Regions from separate parts of the Pseudomonas sp. Pme6b genome, predicted to be linked through region 2. Evidence: riboswitches for the same ligand, from Rfam matches in the RefSeq annotation. Region 2 holds a riboswitch; each other region holds the start of a gene.
The links. A riboswitch is a leader RNA that binds a small molecule or an ion and turns the genes downstream of it on or off. The one in region 2 is predicted to bind cobalamin.
Positions count from the first base shown of each region.

Region 1: another riboswitch for cobalamin. It lies ahead of AC4ANE_RS15865 (CbtB domain-containing protein); the one in region 2 lies ahead of cobO (cob(I)yrinic acid a,c-diamide adenosyltransferase).
Region 3: another riboswitch for cobalamin. It lies ahead of AC4ANE_RS16360 (ABC transporter substrate-binding protein); the one in region 2 lies ahead of cobO (cob(I)yrinic acid a,c-diamide adenosyltransferase).

Region 1 is NZ_CM176704.1:3,515,421-3,521,423, reverse strand. Features, by position in the region: gene AC4ANE_RS15885 (indolepyruvate ferredoxin oxidoreductase family protein) at 1-498, shown strand, start outside; gene cobM (precorrin-4 C(11)-methyltransferase) at 583-1,332, opposite strand; gene AC4ANE_RS15875 (cobalamin biosynthesis protein) at 1,365-1,814, opposite strand; gene AC4ANE_RS15870 (CbtA family protein) at 1,792-2,499, opposite strand; gene AC4ANE_RS15865 (CbtB domain-containing protein) at 2,510-2,695, opposite strand; cobalamin riboswitch at 2,791-3,004, opposite strand; cobalamin riboswitch at 3,063-3,285, shown strand; gene cobW (cobalamin biosynthesis protein CobW) at 3,401-4,465, shown strand; gene cobN (cobaltochelatase subunit CobN) at 4,470-6,003, shown strand, end outside.
Region 2 is NZ_CM176704.1:4,407,200-4,413,202, forward strand. Features, by position in the region: gene cbiB (adenosylcobinamide-phosphate synthase CbiB) at 1-80, opposite strand, end outside; gene bluB (5,6-dimethylbenzimidazole synthase) at 77-727, opposite strand; gene AC4ANE_RS19990 (cobyrinic acid a,c-diamide synthase CobB) at 724-2,019, opposite strand; gene cobO (cob(I)yrinic acid a,c-diamide adenosyltransferase) at 2,059-2,670, opposite strand; cobalamin riboswitch at 2,762-2,975, opposite strand; partial or broken gene AC4ANE_RS20000 (PQQ-dependent sugar dehydrogenase) at 3,095-4,424, shown strand; gene AC4ANE_RS20005 (C40 family peptidase) at 4,732-5,277, opposite strand; gene AC4ANE_RS20010 (C40 family peptidase) at 5,368-6,003, opposite strand, start outside.
Region 3 is NZ_CM176704.1:3,618,033-3,624,035, reverse strand. Features, by position in the region: gene AC4ANE_RS16375 (peptidase U32 family protein) at 1-434, opposite strand, end outside; gene AC4ANE_RS16370 (ABC transporter ATP-binding protein) at 541-1,332, opposite strand; gene AC4ANE_RS16365 (FecCD family ABC transporter permease) at 1,329-2,351, opposite strand; gene AC4ANE_RS16360 (ABC transporter substrate-binding protein) at 2,348-3,361, opposite strand; cobalamin riboswitch at 3,492-3,691, opposite strand; gene AC4ANE_RS16355 (FadR/GntR family transcriptional regulator) at 3,710-4,426, opposite strand; gene AC4ANE_RS16350 (FadR/GntR family transcriptional regulator) at 4,535-5,269, shown strand; one part of gene AC4ANE_RS16345 (IS3 family transposase) at 5,538-5,997, shown strand; one part of gene AC4ANE_RS16345 (IS3 family transposase) at 5,997-6,003, shown strand, end outside.

The DNA.
Region 1 (6,003 bases), 890 kb from region 2:
GCCTATAAGGATGAATACGAAGTGGCACGGCTGTACAGCAACGGCGAGTTTACCCGCCAGCTGGAAGCGCAGTTTGAAGGCGATTATCGGCTGGAATTCCACTTGGCCCCGTCATGGTTGGCAAAACGCGATCCGCACAACGGCCTGCCGCGCAAACGCAGTTTCGGCCCCTGGATGCTGCGCGCCTTCAATGTATTGGCGAAATTCAAATTCCTCCGTGGCACAGCGCTTGATCCTTTCGGCCACAGCCTTGAGCGCAAACAGGAGAGGGAGCTGATTGACGGTTACGTGCGTGACATCGAACTGATTCTTCAGCACCTGCAAGCACAGAATCGCCATACCGCCTTGAACCTGGCACGTCTGCCGGAGCGAATTCGTGGTTATGGCTATATCAAGGAGAGCGCCATGAAAGCGGCTGCATTGCAGGCCGACATTCTGCGCAAGAGCCTGGAAAGTGGCGAAGTGGTTGCACCGAAGTTGTACGAGGCGGCTGCCTGACGGGGAGATGCTTCGCATCGACTGGTCGCAGCGACCGGGGGTGATCCGCTGTGTTCAGCGCCGGGAGTACCGCCTTCGCCAATATCAGCTCGGTCTGAACAGGTGTGCATGCCCGGCGCGGTACAGCGAGGAGTCGCTGAACGTGTCGTCGGCAAGCACACGTCCGACCAGAATCAATGCAGTGCGACGAAAGCCTTTGGCCTGCACTTTGTCGTGAATGTCCGCCAGTGTGCCAACTGCCCAGTCCTGATCCGGCCAACTGGCGCGGTGCACCACGGCAATCGGGCAATCGGCTCCGTAATGTGGAACAAGCTCGTCGACAATCCGCTGCAGGTTGTTTACACCCAGATGAATCGCCATGGTTGCCCGGTGACTGGCCAGACTGGCCAGCTCCTCGCCGCTGGGCATTGAGGTCTTGTCGGCATAGCGAGTCAGAATCACGCTTTGCGACACATCCGGCAGGGTCAGCTCGACGCCCAGCAGCGCAGCGCAGGCAGCGGTCGCGGTGACGCCGGGAATGATTTCGAATGGAATACCCAGTTCCCGCAGATGGCGGATCTGCTCGCCGATGGCGCCATACAGGCTCGGGTCGCCGGAATGCACACGAGCAACGTCCTGGCCCTGCGCATGCGCGGTCTTTATCAGCTCAATGATCTGCTCCAGATGCAGCTCGGCGCTGTTGGTCACCTGCACGGCCTGATGGCCCTCCAGCACGGCGAGCGGCATCAGTGAGCCTGCATAGATAATGACTGGGCATGTGCGAATCAGGCGTTGCCCCTTGACGGTGATCAGCTCGGGATCGCCAGGGCCGGCACCGATGAAATAGACAGTCAATGAATTCTCCGGAGTGGATGAGCGCGGGGAGATTATCCGCTGTGTGCAGGGCTGATTGCCAAGGCAAATGTGGCGTTGGCGCTTTTTTGCCGTTCGATCAGCAGGGTGGCGGTGCCGTCTCCCAGTTGCGCGGCCAGCGCCAGTGCCGAACCTTCGGCGACACCGTGACAGCCCGTGGTCTGGAAGACCTGCGCAGAACGATGGGTGAGGTGCAGCTCCCACGCAACCAATTGCGCTGCGTTGAAGAACACCAGCGGCACTGCCAGTTGCGCGGCCAGTTCAAGCAGGCCCGGTTCCTGGTCTTTCAGGTCGATACATGCCAGCGCAGTGACGCTGGCAATCTCCAGGTCGATCACGCGAAGGCTGTTCTCGATCAGCTCGCGCAACGTCGCTGCGGAGCAACCGCGCCGACAACCCAGCCCGGCCACCAGTGACGCGCCGGGCTGAACGGTCGGTGAATCAGGCCTGATGCAGGTCGGCATCGTTTCTGCGGAACAGCCAGGCACTGATCAGCCCCATCGCGACCCAGAACAACGCGTTGGTCAATAGCGAGGCGATCATGAATTGCGATTCCAGAGCTTTGGGTGCCATGCTCTGATGGACCAGCGGCTGTGGTGCGCCGATCACGTGAGGAACGACCAGAATCGCCACGCCCAGCACTTTTAGCAGCCAGTTCTGACCAAATACCAGCAAGGCCAGCCCGGCGGCAGTCGATGCGGCCGTACCTATCCACCAGGCCTGACGCTGACTCAGTTCGGCGGCAGCTGTGCCGGGCAATTCAGGTGGCAGGCCAAGCGTGGGTGCCAGCACAAAAACCGCGAAACCGGCCAGCCCCCACCATACGCCTTGCACCGTGCGGCCCGGCGCACGCAGGGTGTAAAGCCCGGCAAGCATCAGGGCGAAGCCTACTGCGACCACCAGGTTGCCGCCCGTGGTGGACAGCACGCGCTGCCAGCCGTTTTCAGGTTCCCAGGCAGCTTCTTCATGCGCATGACTGTGTTCGGCAGTCGCGCCGTCAGCATGCTCATGGACCTGTTCGGCAGATGCGTTTTCGTAAGTTTCGGCCTGCTGGATCAGTGGCACCACCCAGAAGCTTTGCAGCACGGTCAGCAGCAGGGCCGCAAGCAGGCCCGTGAACCCGGCAGTTTGTGCGATTCGCTTGAACATTGTGGAGTCCTTAATGGCAAGGAAAGGCAGCGCTGTGACGTGTATCGTGTGCGGCGTTGTGTACGGCCGCGATGTGCGAGAAACCGGCGAAGTACACCAGACATGCACCCAGCAGCGCAGCGCTGATGGCGGCTGTCAGGCGTTGAGTGCGTGTGGAGCTGGTAGTGGCGGCGTGGCTGCTGCTGATGGTCGACATGGCGATCCCTCTTGGTGATTGGCAAGCGGGCCACGCGCAAAGGAACCTGCCGGCAGACGCCGAAGGTTTCAACTGCGCCCGCCCACCGCGGGTTTGTCATTCAACGATGTCGGGCCGGTCTCCGGGCTCGCGAGGGGCTCAAACGTCGCGCGTTCAAGGCCTGCAAGGTCACCTTCCCATGCCGTGGCACAGTGGATAAGACCTTCTCTCGCTTACCGTTGCGGGGGCAGCACCGGACTTGCTCGACAGCGTGAGCGCACCGGTTTCCCGTTTCACCCCGTGAGGGGCACCCGAAACAAGGCGTACAGGAGAGCATGGGCGGCGGGGAATCGTCAATCTGAACGATTGACCTGTCTGCGGTCACTGCGTAGCCTTGCCGGTTCGAGGTTCTCCATGCGTAAAGCGTTACACATGGAGCTAAGACGGGAATGCGGTACACGCCGCAGCTGCCCCCGCAACTGTAAACGGTGAGGTTCATTGCACAGCCACTGCTACGGCGGGAAGGCGCGATGAATGCGTGTCGGCACGGTCTTGATTGCCTGCCACATGCCGCCGTGAGCCAGGAGACCTGCCTCGAACCGGGCTGACCAAAAGGCCTGCGAATTCTCACTACAACCGGGCGGGGTGATCCGGTGGCGATCCGATCCGTGTGCCAGGCATGCGGTTCTCGTCCTGTTTGCCCGCCGCATTGCCAAAGGGCACCTGATGAAAACACTGGCCAAGCTTCCCGTCACCATCGTCACCGGCTTCCTCGGCTCGGGCAAAACCACCCTGCTGCGGCACATGCTCGATAACGCCGAAGGGCGGCGCATCGCGGTCATCGTCAATGAATTCGGTGAACTGGGCATCGACGGAGAAATCCTTAAGCAGTGCACCATCGGTTGCACCGAAGAAGAGGCCAACGGCCGGGTATATGAGCTGGCCAACGGCTGCCTGTGCTGCACGGTGCAGGAAGAGTTCTTCCCGGTCATGCGCGAGCTGGTCGCTCGCCGTGGCGATCTGGACCACATCCTGATCGAAACCTCGGGGCTGGCATTGCCCAAGCCGCTGGTTCAGGCTTTTCAGTGGCCGGAAATTCGCAACGCCTGCACGGTCGATGCGGTGATCACTGTCGTCGACAGCCCTGCGGTATTGGCCGGTACGTTTGCTGCGTTCCCCGATCAGGTCGATGCGCAGCGCAAACTCGACCCGAATCTGGACCATGAGTCGCCTCTGCACGAGCTGTTCGCTGATCAACTGGCCAGCGCCGATCTGGTGATCCTCAACAAGGCCGACATGATCGACGCCGAAGGTCTGGCAGCGGTGCGTGCCGAAGTTGCCGAAGAACTGCCGCCAGCCGTCAAGGTGATTGAAGCCAGCAGCGGTCGTCTGCCGATCAGCGTACTGCTGGGTGTTGGCGCCGAGTCCGAGCTGCACATCGATGGTCGCAAGACCCACCATGATCATCACGACAATGACGATCATGATGACCACGATCACGATGCTTTCGATTCGATTTCCCTGAAATTGCCTCAGGCCGATGAAAAGTTGTTGCTCGACGCACTGAATCAACTGGTCGTGCAGCACGGCATTCTGCGCGTGAAGGGCTTCGCGGCCATTCCCGGCAAGCCGATGCGCCTGCTGATCCAGGGTGTGGGTACGCGTTTCGCCAAGCACTTCGACCGCGCCTGGCGCGCCGACGAAGAGCGTGCCACGCATCTGGTGCTGATTGGTCAGGAGCTGGATGCCGTGGCCCTGCAAGCGCAGCTCAACGCTGCAGTTGTCGGCTGACCCCATGCATTTACTGAGAACCCAGCCCGGCGGTTTCGTACCCGACGACAGCATTGCCGATCTGGGCCAGACCCCGGCCGAGCTGGTGATTCTCTGTAGCGGAGACTCCAGCCTGGCGCTGCTGGCCGAAGCTGCACGCCAGCTTCCTGACGACTACCCGAGCCTGCGTCTGGCCAACCCCATGCAGGTACAGAATCACGCCTCTGTCGACTTGTACGTCGATGAGGTGCTGCGCCACGCAAAGGTCATTCTGATTTCCCTGCACGGTGGCATCGGTTACTGGCGTTACGGCGTCGAGCGGCTGATGGAGCTGGCGGCACGCGGGGTTCAGGTCATTCTGGTGCCAGGTGATGATCGTCCCGATCCTGAGCTGAGCGACCTGAGCACGGTGCCTGCCGCAGAACGCGACCGGCTCTGGCAGTTTCTGCGTCAGGGCGGCTTGCAGAATGCGCTGGAAATGTATAGTTGCATGGCCAGCCGCTGGCTGGACCGGGACTATTCCTGGACCGAGCCCCAACCGTTGCCACGCACAGCCATTTACCACCCTCGACTGGCAAGTGCGCAGCTCACCGATTGGCAAGCCGACTGGGTTGCAGGACAGCCCGTCGTGGCGCTGCTGTTCTACCGCTCGCACTTGCAGGCCGCCAATACCGGTTTTATCGACGAGTTCTGTGCGCGCTTGCAGGCGCACGGCATCAACCCGCTACCCATAGCCGTGGCCAGCCTCAAGGAGCCCGGCTGTTTCACTCAGGTGGAGAACTGGCTGGACGAGGCCGAAACCGAGCTGATCCTCAACACCACAGGCTTTGCCCAGTCGAGCCCGGAAGCGCCGCATCTGCGCCCGTTTCGGCGCAACGTGCCGGTCATTCAGGCGATCTGCGCGCAGGACAACGAACCTGCCTGGCAGGCCAGCGAACAGGGCCTTGGTGCGCGCGATCTGGCGATGCACATTGCCTTGCCGGAGCTGGACGGGCGGATCATCAGTCGACCGATCAGTTTCAAGGACCTGGCCTGGCGTAGCGAGCGCAGCCAGTCGGACGTGGTGTGTTACCGCGCCCAGCCGGACAGGATGGATTTTGTCGCGCAACTGGCGCGGCGCTGGATCGAACTGGCGCGGCTGCCCAACGGCGACAAGCGTGTGGCGTTGATCCTGGCCAACTATCCGACCCGCGACGGGCGCATCGGCAATGGTGTGGGGCTCGACACGCCTGCTGCGGCGCTGAACATCCTGCGCGCCATGCAGGCCGAGGGTTATCCGCTGGCACAGTTGCCGGACAGCGGCACCGAGCTTATCCAGCAATTGCTGGGTGGCGTGACCAATGATCTGGACAGCATTGACCTGCGGCCCTGCCAGCAAAGCATGGCACTGGAGGAATACCTGGCGGCGTTCAACGAGCTGCCGCAGGAAAACCGTGATGCCGTGAATGCCCGCTGGGGCGCGCCGGACAGCGATCCGATGTTTCGCAGTGGCAGAATGATGATTGCCGGGCTGCGCTTTGGCCTGACCTTCGTTGGCATTCAGCCTGCGCGTGGCTATC
Region 2 (6,003 bases):
ACCAGCGGATGCCATCGTTTTGGTTCACCGAGCAACGCGTCCAGCGCCACACCGGCGACGCTCAACAGCGCCACACTCATTGACTCACTCCCCATTGATTCTCGTACAGCAGCTCGTGCAGCGGACGCGCCTGCGCCCAGCCTTCCATCACCAGCATTGGCGCAGGATAGAACTCCTTGACCGGCCCCAGGCAAATGATCGCCAGCGGCTTCGCGCCGTCAGGCATGCCCAGCAGTTCGGCCAATGCCTCGGGGTCGAACAGCGACACCCAGCCCATGCCCAGGCCTTCTGCACGCGATGCCAGCCACAGGTTCTGGATCGCGCAGGACAGCGATGCCATGTCCATTTCGGGCAAGGTGCGACGCCCGAAAATGTGTTGCTCACGCCCTTCCATCAGCGCGGCGACCAGCACTTCTGCGCAGTCGTTGATGCCTTCGACCTTGAGCTTCATGAACTCGTCGGTGCGCTCGCCCAACGCCTGGGCAGTGCGGATACGTTCTTCTTCTACATGCGCCTGCATTTTTCCGCGCAACGCCGGATCGCTGATGCGAATGAAGCGCCACGGCTGCATCAGCCCGACACTGGGTGCCTGGTGTGCGGCTTCCAGCAAGCGCGCCAGCAACTCGGGCGCCACCGTGCCGCCGACGAAGTGGCGCATGTCGCGACGCTCGGCGATGGCCCGGTACACCGCAGCCCGCTCTTCAGGGCTGAACGCTTGTTCGGTCATGGTTTGAACAGCGCCGCAATCGCCTGAGGGCAGGAAGGGAAATAGAAATGCACGTAGGACGCGGTCAGACGACCCAGGCGGTAGACTGCCTCTGCGCCACGCCCGCCGTTGGGGCTGACGCCACGGGCAATCGGCTGCAACTCGGTGCTGGTCAGCGAATGGTGATACGTGTGACCGTGCAGCGTGCCCTCGGGCAATTCAACCGCTTGCAAGGCCAGCGCCGCCAGACGCTTCTGCATGACCGCCTCACCGGACAGCAAGCCGACCAGTTCGGCGCGCACGCCCTCCACATCGCTCAGGGCTTCGAGTAAATAAAGCATGCCGCCGCACTCGGCCAGAATCGGCTTGCCAGCGATATGGTGCGCCCTGATCGATGCCTGCATCGTCAGGTTTTCCGCCAAAGCAACGTGGTGCAACTCCGGGTAGCCACCCGGCAGGTACAGGCTGTCGGCGTCGGGCAGCTCGCGGTCATGGATCGGCGAGAAGAAACTCAGCTCTGCGCCCATGTTTCGCAGCAGGTCCAGGCTTGCGCCGTACAGAAAGGCAAAGGCCTCGTCGCGGGCAATGGCGATGCGCACACCGCTGAGCAACGGCTCGACCTGAACCGGGTCGGGCGCGGTAAAGGTTACGGCTGGCGGCAAGGCCACTTCGCAGGTGCTGGCCAGCGCGGCGGCAGCCATGTCCAGCCGCACATCCAGATCATTGAGTTCGCTGGCCTGGACCAGCCCCAGATGGCGGCTGGGCAATTCGAAACCGACTTCCCGGGACAGTGCGCCATACCAGCGCAGGCCTTCGGTCAGACTGTTTTCCAGCAACTGCGCGTGGCGTACCGTGCCAACCCGATTGGCCAGCACGCCGGCAAACGGCAGATCCGGCTGATAACGCGCCAGCCCGAGCGCCAGCGCGCCAAACGTCTGCGCCATAGCCGTGCCGTCGATCACCCCCAACACCGGTACGCCAAAGTGGCGGGCCAGATCAGCGCTGGACGGTGTGCCGTCGAACAACCCCATGACGCCTTCGATCAGGATCAGGTCTGCCTCATCTGCGGCTTCCCACAACAGGCGACGGCTTTCGTCGGCACCGACCATCCACATGTCCAGCTGGTAGACCGGTGCGCCGCTGGCCCGCTCAAGAATCATCGGGTCGAGAAAATCCGGCCCGCACTTGAACACCCGGACCTTGCGGCCCTGGTTGCGGTGCAAACGTGCCAGTGCCGCGGTGACGGTAGTCTTACCTTGCCCGGAGGCAGGCGCGGCGATCAAAACCGCCGGGCAATCGCGCGGAGCTCTCATTGCAGTGCTCTCATTGCAGTGCGCCCAATAAAGGATTATTCACAGCTCGATACCTTTCTGCGCCCGGATACCGGCCTGAAACGCGTGCTTGACCACGCCGATATCGGAAACCGTATCAGCCAGGTCGATCAATTCGGGTTTGGCACCGCGGCCGGTCACCAGCACATGCTGCATAGGTGGGCGGGCCTGCAGGTCACTCAGCACTTGTTCAAGGTCGAGGTAACCATGCTTGAGGGCAATGTTCAGTTCGTCGAGCACCACCAGACCAATGGCCGGGTCGCGAAGCATTTCCCGAGACACGGCCCAGGCGGCTTCGGCAGCGGCAATGTCACGCTGGCGATCCTGGGTTTCCCAGGTGAAGCCCTCGCCCATCACGTGATAGCGCACCTGCTCGGGGAAACGGCGGAAAAACATTTCTTCGCCAGTGCTGTTGCGGCCCTTGATGAACTGCACCACGCCGCACTGCATGTCGTGGCCCATGGCCCTGGCAAGCATGCCGAATGCCGAGCTGCTCTTGCCTTTGCCGTTGCCGGTCAAGACCAGCAGCAGGCCGCACTCGTTGGGTGAGCTGGCAATGCGCTCGTCCATCACGGCTTTCTTGCGCAGCATGCGCGCCAGATGGCGTTCGTCGCGTTCGGGGGATTCGTTCATCCGGGTTCTCCGCTCGTGGCAGTCGACAACAGACGGAAGGACAGCACTGGACAGCACGGCAACGGCCTGCACAGAGCATCACCCTCCGTGATGCCATTGAGTGGTTCAGGCCGGTCTCCGGGCTCATGAGCGGGTTACCCCGGCTGCGCGCCTTCCCATGTCGAAACACAGTGGCGTCAGGCACAGCCTTGACTCATTTACCGTTGCGGGGGCAGCGCCGGGATCGGATCGATTGATCCACACCGGCTTCCCTGTTTCACCCTGCCAATCAAGGATTGCAGAGCACCTGAAACAAACCGCGAAGGGTAGAGGGTTGGGCTGGGAGCGTCAATCGACACCGACGCTGTGAAACGTGATTGAACCCAGACGGTTCGCAGTGCCTCTATCAATTATCGGACCACGCCCTTGTTTATGGAGATTCACCATGTTCAGACTCAGACTCCACTACGCAGTGTTGCTTCTGGTTGCCGGTGGCCTCGCTGCCTGCGGCGAGTCTTCGACCCTGCAAGTCTCGGATGGAACAGGCCCATCGCCCAAACTGCCGGAGCCTAACAAGACGCTGATCCCGACCGTCAACATCGCCCCTGCCGTAGGCTGGGAAAAAGGCGCAAAACCGGTCGCCGCGCCGGGCACACAGGTGGCAGCGTTCGCCGAAAACCTGGACCACCCGCGCTGGCTGTATGTATTGCCCAATGGCGACGTGCTGGTGGCGGAAACCAATTCCCCGGCCAAACCGGATGATTCCAAAGGTATTCGCGGCTGGGTAATGGAAAAAGTCATGGGCCGCGCCGGTGCGGGCGTGCCAAGCGCCAACCGCATTACTCTGCTGCGCGACGTGGACAAGGACGGCGTCGCAGAGACCCGCACCGTGTTCCTGCAAAACCTCAATTCGCCGTTTGGCATGACGCTAGTGGGCAACAAGCTCTATGTCGCCGACACCGACCGCCTGATCAGCTTCCCGTATGAAGCGGGCCAGACCTCGATCAGCGCGCAGCCGACCAAAGTGGTCGATCTGCCGGGCGGCACGCTCAACCACCACTGGACCAAAAACGTCATTGCCAGCAAGGATGGCAGCAAGCTGTACGTCACAGTGGGCTCCAACAGCAACGTGGCCGAGAACGGCATGGACAAGGAAGAAGGTCGTGCAGCCATCTGGGAAGTGGACGCTGCCACCGGCAACCACCGCATTTTCGCCTCGGGCCTTCGCAACCCCAACGGCATGGACTGGGAACCCAAAACCGGCAAGCTGTGGACGGCGGTCAACGAGCGTGACGAAATCGGCAGCGACCTGGTGCCAGACTACGTGACCTCGGTGCAGGATGGCGCTTTCTACGGCTGGCCCTACAGCTACTACGGCCAGCATGTCGACGAGCGCGTCAAACCGCAGAACCCGGCACTGGTCGCCAAGGCCATCGCACCGGATTACGCAGTCGGCCCGCATACGGCCTCGTTAGGGTTGGTATTCGCCGATGGCAAGACGCTGGCGGCGCCGTTCAACGAAGGCCTGTTCATTGGCCAGCACGGCTCATGGAACCGCAAACCGCACAGCGGCTATAAAGTGGTGTTCGTGCCCTTCAGCGGCGGCAAGCCCAACGGCGCTCCAGTCGATGTGCTGACCGGTTTCCTCAACAAAGACGAAAAAGCCTATGGGCCGCCCGGTTGGCGTGGTCAATGATCAGCGCGGCGGCTTGCTGGTGGCAGACGATGTCGGCAACAAAATCTGGCGCGTGACCTCGGCCAAGGCAGCTCAATAACGCCGAGCGTAGAGGGTTGACGCAGAGCGTCGTACGTTAGTTGAGTTATCGTTCCGCACGCTCCAGCGTGGTAATGCAGTTCTCGACGCTCTGCGTCGCACGATAGTTGCGATGATCGTTCCGCACGCCTGGAAAGGCATGTCGACGCAGAGCGCAGTACGGTAGTCGAGTTATCGTTCCGCACGCTCCAGCGTGGGAATGCAGGTCTCGACGCTCTGCGTCGCAAGAGAACGCAGAGCGTCCGGAAAGGCATGCGACGCGGAGCGTCGCACGATAATTTCTGGTCAGACCGCGAGCAGGCGACGCGCTATGGCCGAATCTGCGCCAGACTGGACGGCTGAATGACGCGCTTGGCGTTGAGGTAGGCTTTCTGCCAGTAAGGCTTGTCGAGGCTGTCGAGCTTGACCGTGCCGCCGCTGGCCGGGGCATGTACGAAGCGGCCTTCGCCGACGTAGATGCCCGCGTGGGACACCTGCGAGCCGCCCGAGGTGGCGAAGAACACCAGATCTCCTGACTGCAATTGCTCGCGACGGATATTCGGCGCACCCATCACGATCATCTCGCGCGTGGAACGCGGCAGGGAAATGCCCGCGGCATCACGATAGACATAACCTATAAGACCGCTGCAATCAAAACCGGAGTCAGGCGTGTTGCCACCCCAGCGATAAGGCGTGCCAACCAGTCCCAACGCACGAAACAGCACGTCTTCGGCAGCCGGAGAAAGAATCTGAGGGGGAGCAGTGACCACCGGACGCTGAACGACCCGGGGAGCTTTGGGCGGTGGCGGCGCACTGGCGCAGGCACCCAGTAACGCAGCAACAGAGATGACTATCAGGCGCAACGCAATCGACATAACCACAACAACCTATCCGGATGCGGCTTACGCTGCCGAGAAGCTCAAAAACGCAGAAAGACCCGAAGGTCTTGTTCTGCGCGTTCTATTTTATTTACGCCGCTTTGGCGCGGTCTTGACTGTAGTCGAAGTCATCGCCGTTGTCTGCGTGGCATCAGGCGTCGACTTCACAGCGACTGTACCTGGCGCCATTGCCAGAGGCCGCTTGGCCTCGATAAAGGTCTTGCTCCAGTAGGCGTCATCGAGGCTGTCGATGCGTACACCGCCACTGCGACGGCTGCTGGAGTGAATGAACTGCTGGTTACCGGCGTAGATCGCTGCATGGCTTACGCGACCACGGCCACGGGTACTGAAGAACAGCACATCGCCAGGCTGAAGGTTTTTACGCGATACCAGCGGTGCGTCAACGTTGATCATTTCACGCGTGGAGCGCGGCAGGCTCATGCCAGCCTCTTCGCGAAACAGGTAACCAATGAAGCCGCTGCAATCGAAACCCGAGGAAGTCGATGTGCCGCCGAACTTGTAACGAGTGCCGATCAGGGACTTGCCACGTTCCAGGATGCTGTCGGCCAGAACCGGCAGCTGGTAGGACTTGTTGTCGGCGAAGTGAGCAAGCTCGTCTTCGGTGGCAATCTCGTCCTGCAAGGCTGCGGAGTCGGCGCGACGTGCTGCGGACTGAGCGTTTGCCGCGCTCTGATAACGAGCAACGGGCTGAGCCTGTTCTTG
Region 3 (6,003 bases), 790 kb from region 2:
TTCAGTTCCCGGGCCAGCACCAACTGCGAGAAACCGGCCTGATCGAGAAACTTCGCCCGGCTCAGGGTGCGAATATCGGTTTGCGTGCTGGCGTGCAGCTCGATGGGCGGAATGTCCATCTCCATCACCCCGAGGTCCTGCACGATCAACGCGTCCACGCCGGCGTCGTAAAGCTGGTGAATCAGCTTGCGCGCGGGCTCCAGCTCGTCGTCATGGAGGATGGTGTTGATGGTGGTAAAGATCCGCGCGTGGTAGCGGTGCGCGAATTTGACCAGCTCGGCAATGTCGCTGACCTCGTTGCAGGCGTTGTGCCGCGCACCAAAGCTCGGCCCGCCGATATACACCGCATCGGCACCATGCAGGATGGCTTCACGGGCGATGGTCACATCCCGTGCAGGGCTGAGCAATTCCAGGTGGTGTTTGGGTAACGACATGGCAACGGGATCCTGCGGCGTGCAAAGCGCGCATTGTAGTGCTACAGGCCGCGCGGCGCACCTGTTGAAGCATGCGCCAGGTGACCGGCTGACCATCGGCGCGTCTTCAGTGTGAGCGCAAACGCAGGATTTTCGCGCCGTCGAAAGGGTCGGTCAGCCAGTGCGCCACGACGCCGAAGGTGCTCAGCAGGCGTTCCGGGGTCAGCACCTCGACCGGCGCCCCCAGTGCGACCAGCCGGCCTTTCTCCATGACCGCCACGCGGTCGCAATCCAGCGCCTGATTCAGATCGTGCAGGGCTATCACAGTGGTTACCGGCAAAGCCCTGACCAGACCGAGAATGGTCAGTTGGTGCTGGATATCCAGGTGATTGGTCGGTTCGTCCAGCAGAAGGATCCTGGGTCGTTGCGCCAGTGCCCTGGCGATGTGCACGCGCTGCCGCTCGCCACCGGACAAGGTGTGCCAGGCACGTTTCTGCATGTGCAGCATGTCCACATTCTGCAACGCCTGGCGAACGATTGCGTCATCGTTAGCACTCCACGGCTCGAGTGCCGACAGCCAGGGCGTGCGGCCTAGCTCGACGGCATCCAGAACCGTCACGGCATCGCTGGTTTCCGCTTGTTGTTCGACCACCGCCAGCAAGCGCGCCACGTCTCTGCGGCTCATTGCCTCAAGTGGTTGCCCGCCCAGTCTGACCGTGCCGCAGACCGGTTTCTGAATACCGGCCAATAGTTTCAGCAGGGTGGATTTTCCCGAACCGTTAGGGCCGACCACGGCCAGTGTCTCGCCGGCTGCGATGCTCAAGTCGACGTCGCGCAGCAACGCAGTGCCACGAACCGAATAACCCAGCCCGGAGCAGCCCAGCACCGGTGCGTTGACCAGATGAGGAAAGGCGTTCATCGCGTGCTATTTCCCCGGATAAGAATCAAAGCGAAGACCGGTGCGCCGATCAGTGCGGTAATGACGCCAATCGGCAGCGCCTGGCCCTTGATCAGCGTGCGCGAGAGGATGTCGGCAGCGATCAGAAACAGCGCGCCGCTCAATGCACTCAACGGCACCAGCCGTGCGTGGCGCACACCGATCAGCATACGCACCGCGTGCGGGATCACCAGCCCGACAAAACCGATGGAGCCGACGATCGATACCATCACTGCGGTGACCAGGGCTGCGGTCGCGATCAGGATGATCTGCACGCGCCGCACGGCAATCCCCAGTGACGCCGCCGAGTCGCTGCCGAAAGTGAACGCGTCCAGCGCTCGCCGGTGCCAGAGGCACACCAGCAGACCGACCAGCACCGTCGGCACTGCCAGCCAGACCGAGTGCCAGCGTACGCCGCTGAGGTTGCCCAGCAGCCAGAACATGATGCCGCGTGCCTGTTCGGAGCTGGCGGATTTGGTGATCAGAAACGACGTCAGGGCATTGAACAGCTGTGAACCGGCGATTCCGGCCAGAATGATCTGCCCGGCTGCTGTGGTGCCTCGCGACGAGTGCGCCAGCAGGGCGACCAGCGAAAACGCCGCCACGGCCCCGGCAAAAGCGCCTGCCGACATCGAAATAGCCCCCGCGCCGAAGCCCAGAATGGCGACCAGCACCGCGCCGGTCGAGGCTCCGGCGGAAATTCCCAGCAGATATGGGTCTGCCAGCGGGTTGCGCAACAAGGATTGCAACACCACGCCACAGATCGCCAGCCCGGCCCCGCAGGCTGCCGCGACAATGGCGCGGGTCAGCCGGTAGTTCCAGACGATGCCTTCGTCGATAGGGTCGAGCACATAGCCGGCAGCCCAGAGTTTGTTGGCCAGCACCTGAAAAACCACCTTCAGGCTGATCGAGGTTTCGCCAATCGCTGCACCGACCATGATTGCCAGCACCAGCACTGCCGAGACCCAGAGCACATGGCCCAGTGCTACCTGTAATCTCATTGTGCAGCGTTGAAACGGTTGGCGGCGTCAGCAAGTTCCTCGAACCCGGTAAACAGGCGCAGGCCAGCCTGCATGCCTTCGGCGTCGATGATCACGATCCGGTCATGCTTGACTGCGTCCATGTTGCGCGTCACCGGGTCGCTCTTGAGGAATTCGATCTTTTTCAGGTAGTCGTCGGCCGGGAAGCGGCGGCGATCCATGCGTGCAATCACCAGAATGCTTGGGTTGGCCTTGGCAATGGTCTCCCAGCCCACTGTCGGCCATTCCTCGTCGGACTTGACGATATTACGCATGCCCAGGCTGTTGAGCATGAAGTCCGGGATGCCTTTGCGGCCTGCCACGAACGGGTCGCTGGCGAGGTCGGAACTGGAAAACCAGAACAGCGCCGAGACGTCGTTCGCCTTGTTCTGTTTGACGTTGGCAATCGCCGCGCTCAGGCGGGCCTTGAGGTCGGCGACCAGCGTGTCACCGCGGTCCTGTACGTCGAAAATCTGCGCCAGTTGCTCGATGCTCTTGTAGATGGTCTCGATGCGGAACGGCTCCAGGCGTGTGCCGTCGGCACCGACCAGATTGTCTTTGCCTTCGCAATCGGACGGCAGAATGTAAGTGGGTATTTTCAGGTCATGGAACTGCTCGCGTGTGCCGACCACGCCCTGTTTGCCGACCATCCACTCCAGCTGCACCGCCACCAGTTCCGGACGTTTGCCAATCACCGATTCAAAGCTTGGGTCGTTGTCGGCCAGACGTTCTACCTTGTCGTTCTGCGCCTTGAAGCGTGGTAACACGTTGTTGAACCACAGCGAAGTGCCCACCAGCCGGTCGCCCAGGCCTAGTTCGTAGAGCATTTCAGTACCGGCCTGGCCAATGGTCACTGCCTTGGTCGGCGCATGTGCGAACGTCAGGGTCGAACCACAGTTTTCGAGGGTCAGCGGATACTGAGTAGGCGCGGCGAGGGTCAGGGTGGACAGCGTCAGGCTGGCGGCAAGTACGGCAAGGCGGGGCAGCGACATGAAATGCGGTCTCCGTTGGAGCAGGTGCCAAGGCGCAATGCACATCAGGAAACACATCCCCGGCAAATGACCGGGCACGACGGGAAATGCTGCCGCGTGCGGATGTCCTTCCCGGACACCCCGCCGGTTAGTGGATTGAAGCAGGTCGGCAGGTCTCCTGACTGGCATGTCATCGCCAGGCTCCGGCCTTCCCGGAGCTGAATCCAGTGGCAGTCATGGAGCAGGCTCGATGCCTACAGTTGCGGGGGCAGTTTCGTTTTGGCCTTGTGCAGACAAAGCGTGCGAATTCCCTGTTAGTTCCTCTCGGAAACCGACGGGCGGCATGGTAAACGATAAGCGTTTTAGTGGCTAATCCTTTGCGCGCAGGCGCAGCAGACTGTTGATCAGATGCAGACGCATCGCGGCTCGGGCGGCATCCCGATCCTGATGGACAATGGCGTCGAAGATGGTCTCCTGTTCGCGTTGCTGGATGCCTGGGTCGTCCTCTGCGTGCAACGACGTGATATTGCCGAAGCCGCTGCGGGTGCGGGGCAGGATGCTGCTGCCGAGCTGGCTCATCACGTCGGTAAAGAAGCTATTGGCTGTGCACAGTGATATCTGCCGGTGAAACTCGAAATCGGCCTTCATGGTGTCGTGCCCCAGGCGCGCACAGCGATGCAGCTCATCGAGTGCCTGACGGATGGCATCCAGTTGTTCGGGCGTGCGGCGTTGAGCCGCGAGCGCGGCGGATTCCGGCTCGATGCTCAGGCGCAGCTCGATGATGGATACCGCGTCGCCGGATGTACCGATTGGCGATTCAATCTGCTGGAAATGCCCTGGCTGCGCGGCATCGACTACGAAGGTGCCGATGCCATGCCGGGTTTCGACCAGACCTTCGGCTTGCAGGCGCGACATCGCTTCACGAACCACGGTGCGGCTGACCCCGGTTTCACGGATGATCACCTGTTCGGTAGGAAGCTTTTCACCGCTCTGGATCTCGCCTTCGCGAATTCTGCGCGAAAACTCGGCGACCAGTTGCTGAGTCAGACTGGAGCGACGGCCTTTTGATGTGGAAGGTTGTTCCATGGCGGGTGATCGGGTCCGTGTCGGGTGGCTGAGTATAACCGTACTCAAGGCGTGTTTTGTGTGGTGATCGCAGCCTATACTCGCGTATCGGACAGAACTGAGGCTGCAATGTCGGACAACGCGCTTTCCTCGCAAAAGAACCATCGACGCCTGGCAGAAACCCTTGTCGACCGCTTCGCCCAGCGCATGCGTGACGGTGTGCTGGTGCGCGGCGAGAAATTGCCTTCCGAGATCCACATCATGGAAGCCGAGGGTGTCAGCCGCACGGTGGTGCGCGATGCGCTGTCGCGGATGCAGGCCGCCGGGCTGGTGGAAACCCGGCATGGTGTCGGCACCTTTGTTCTAGACATGCCACCGCCTGAAGGTTTTTCGGTAGGGCCTGCGACCATCGCCACCTTGTCCGATGTGCTGAACCTGCTGGAGTTTCGCTTGAGCCTGGAAGTCGAGGCAGCAGGGCTGGCTGCGCAGCGACGCAGCCCTGAAGCGTTGCTTGAGCTCAAGCGGGCGTTCGATGCGCTGCTCGAAGGCCCGCAGAAATCCGGAACCACCATCAATGCCGATTTTCAATTTCACCTCAAGATCGCCAAGGCGTCTGGCAATGCGTACCTGATCGATATCATGAAACATCTGGGCACCAAGCTGATTCCCCGCACGCGGATGAACTCGGCCTACACAGGGCAGAGCGATCGCAACGCCTACCTGGCCGGAATCAACACCGAACATCGGCAAATCTACAACGCCATCGCCGAAGGCAACGTCGACGCAGCGCGCTCGGCGATGTACCTGCACCTCAACGGCAGCCGCATGCGCCTGCGTCGCGCTCAGGCGCTGTACAGCGACTGAGCGATTCAGGGCCGGACGCGGAGTTTCTGCCAGACACCTATCGTTCCTCATGCTCCAGTGTGGTGATGCCTTGAGTGACGCTCCACGGCACAAATCTGCGCCGCACCGCATGCTCTAAAGAGGACGCAGAGCGTCCAGAGCTGCATGTCGACGCGGAGCGTCGGCACGATAATCTGCGGAGTTTCTGCCAGACACCTCTCGTTCCTCACGCTCCAGTGAACTGCCCCCAAGAAGTTGGACACCAATCCGACCTCACGGGGGTGTTCAAATGGGTAAGTATTCAGAGCAGTTCAAGCTCACTGTCGTCAAAGCGTATCTTGAAGACAACATGGGCTTTCGTATGGTAGCCCGCCAGTTCTCGATCGATTTCAGCCTGCTTCGACGCTGGGTCGCTAACTACAAGAGTCATGGTCACACCGGCCATCGCAAGCCTGGTCTTCGATACAGCGAAGCTTTCAAGCGCTCAGTGCTTGAGCACAGGCGTGAACACAAGCTATCGCTCCGTCAGGCCGCTGCGCATTTTGGTATCGGGGATCCCGGCCAAATAGTCATTTGGGAAAAGCGGCATTACAGTAGCGGTACAGCCCCGTATGTTCCTGCCAGAAGAAAGCCTGTCGCCATGCCAAAGAAGCCTTATCCCGCCAAACCAGTAACCGCCGACGATACGCAGAAGACGCGCGACCAGTTGATGAGCGAGCTTGAATATCTGCGCATGGAGAACGCTTACCTAAAAA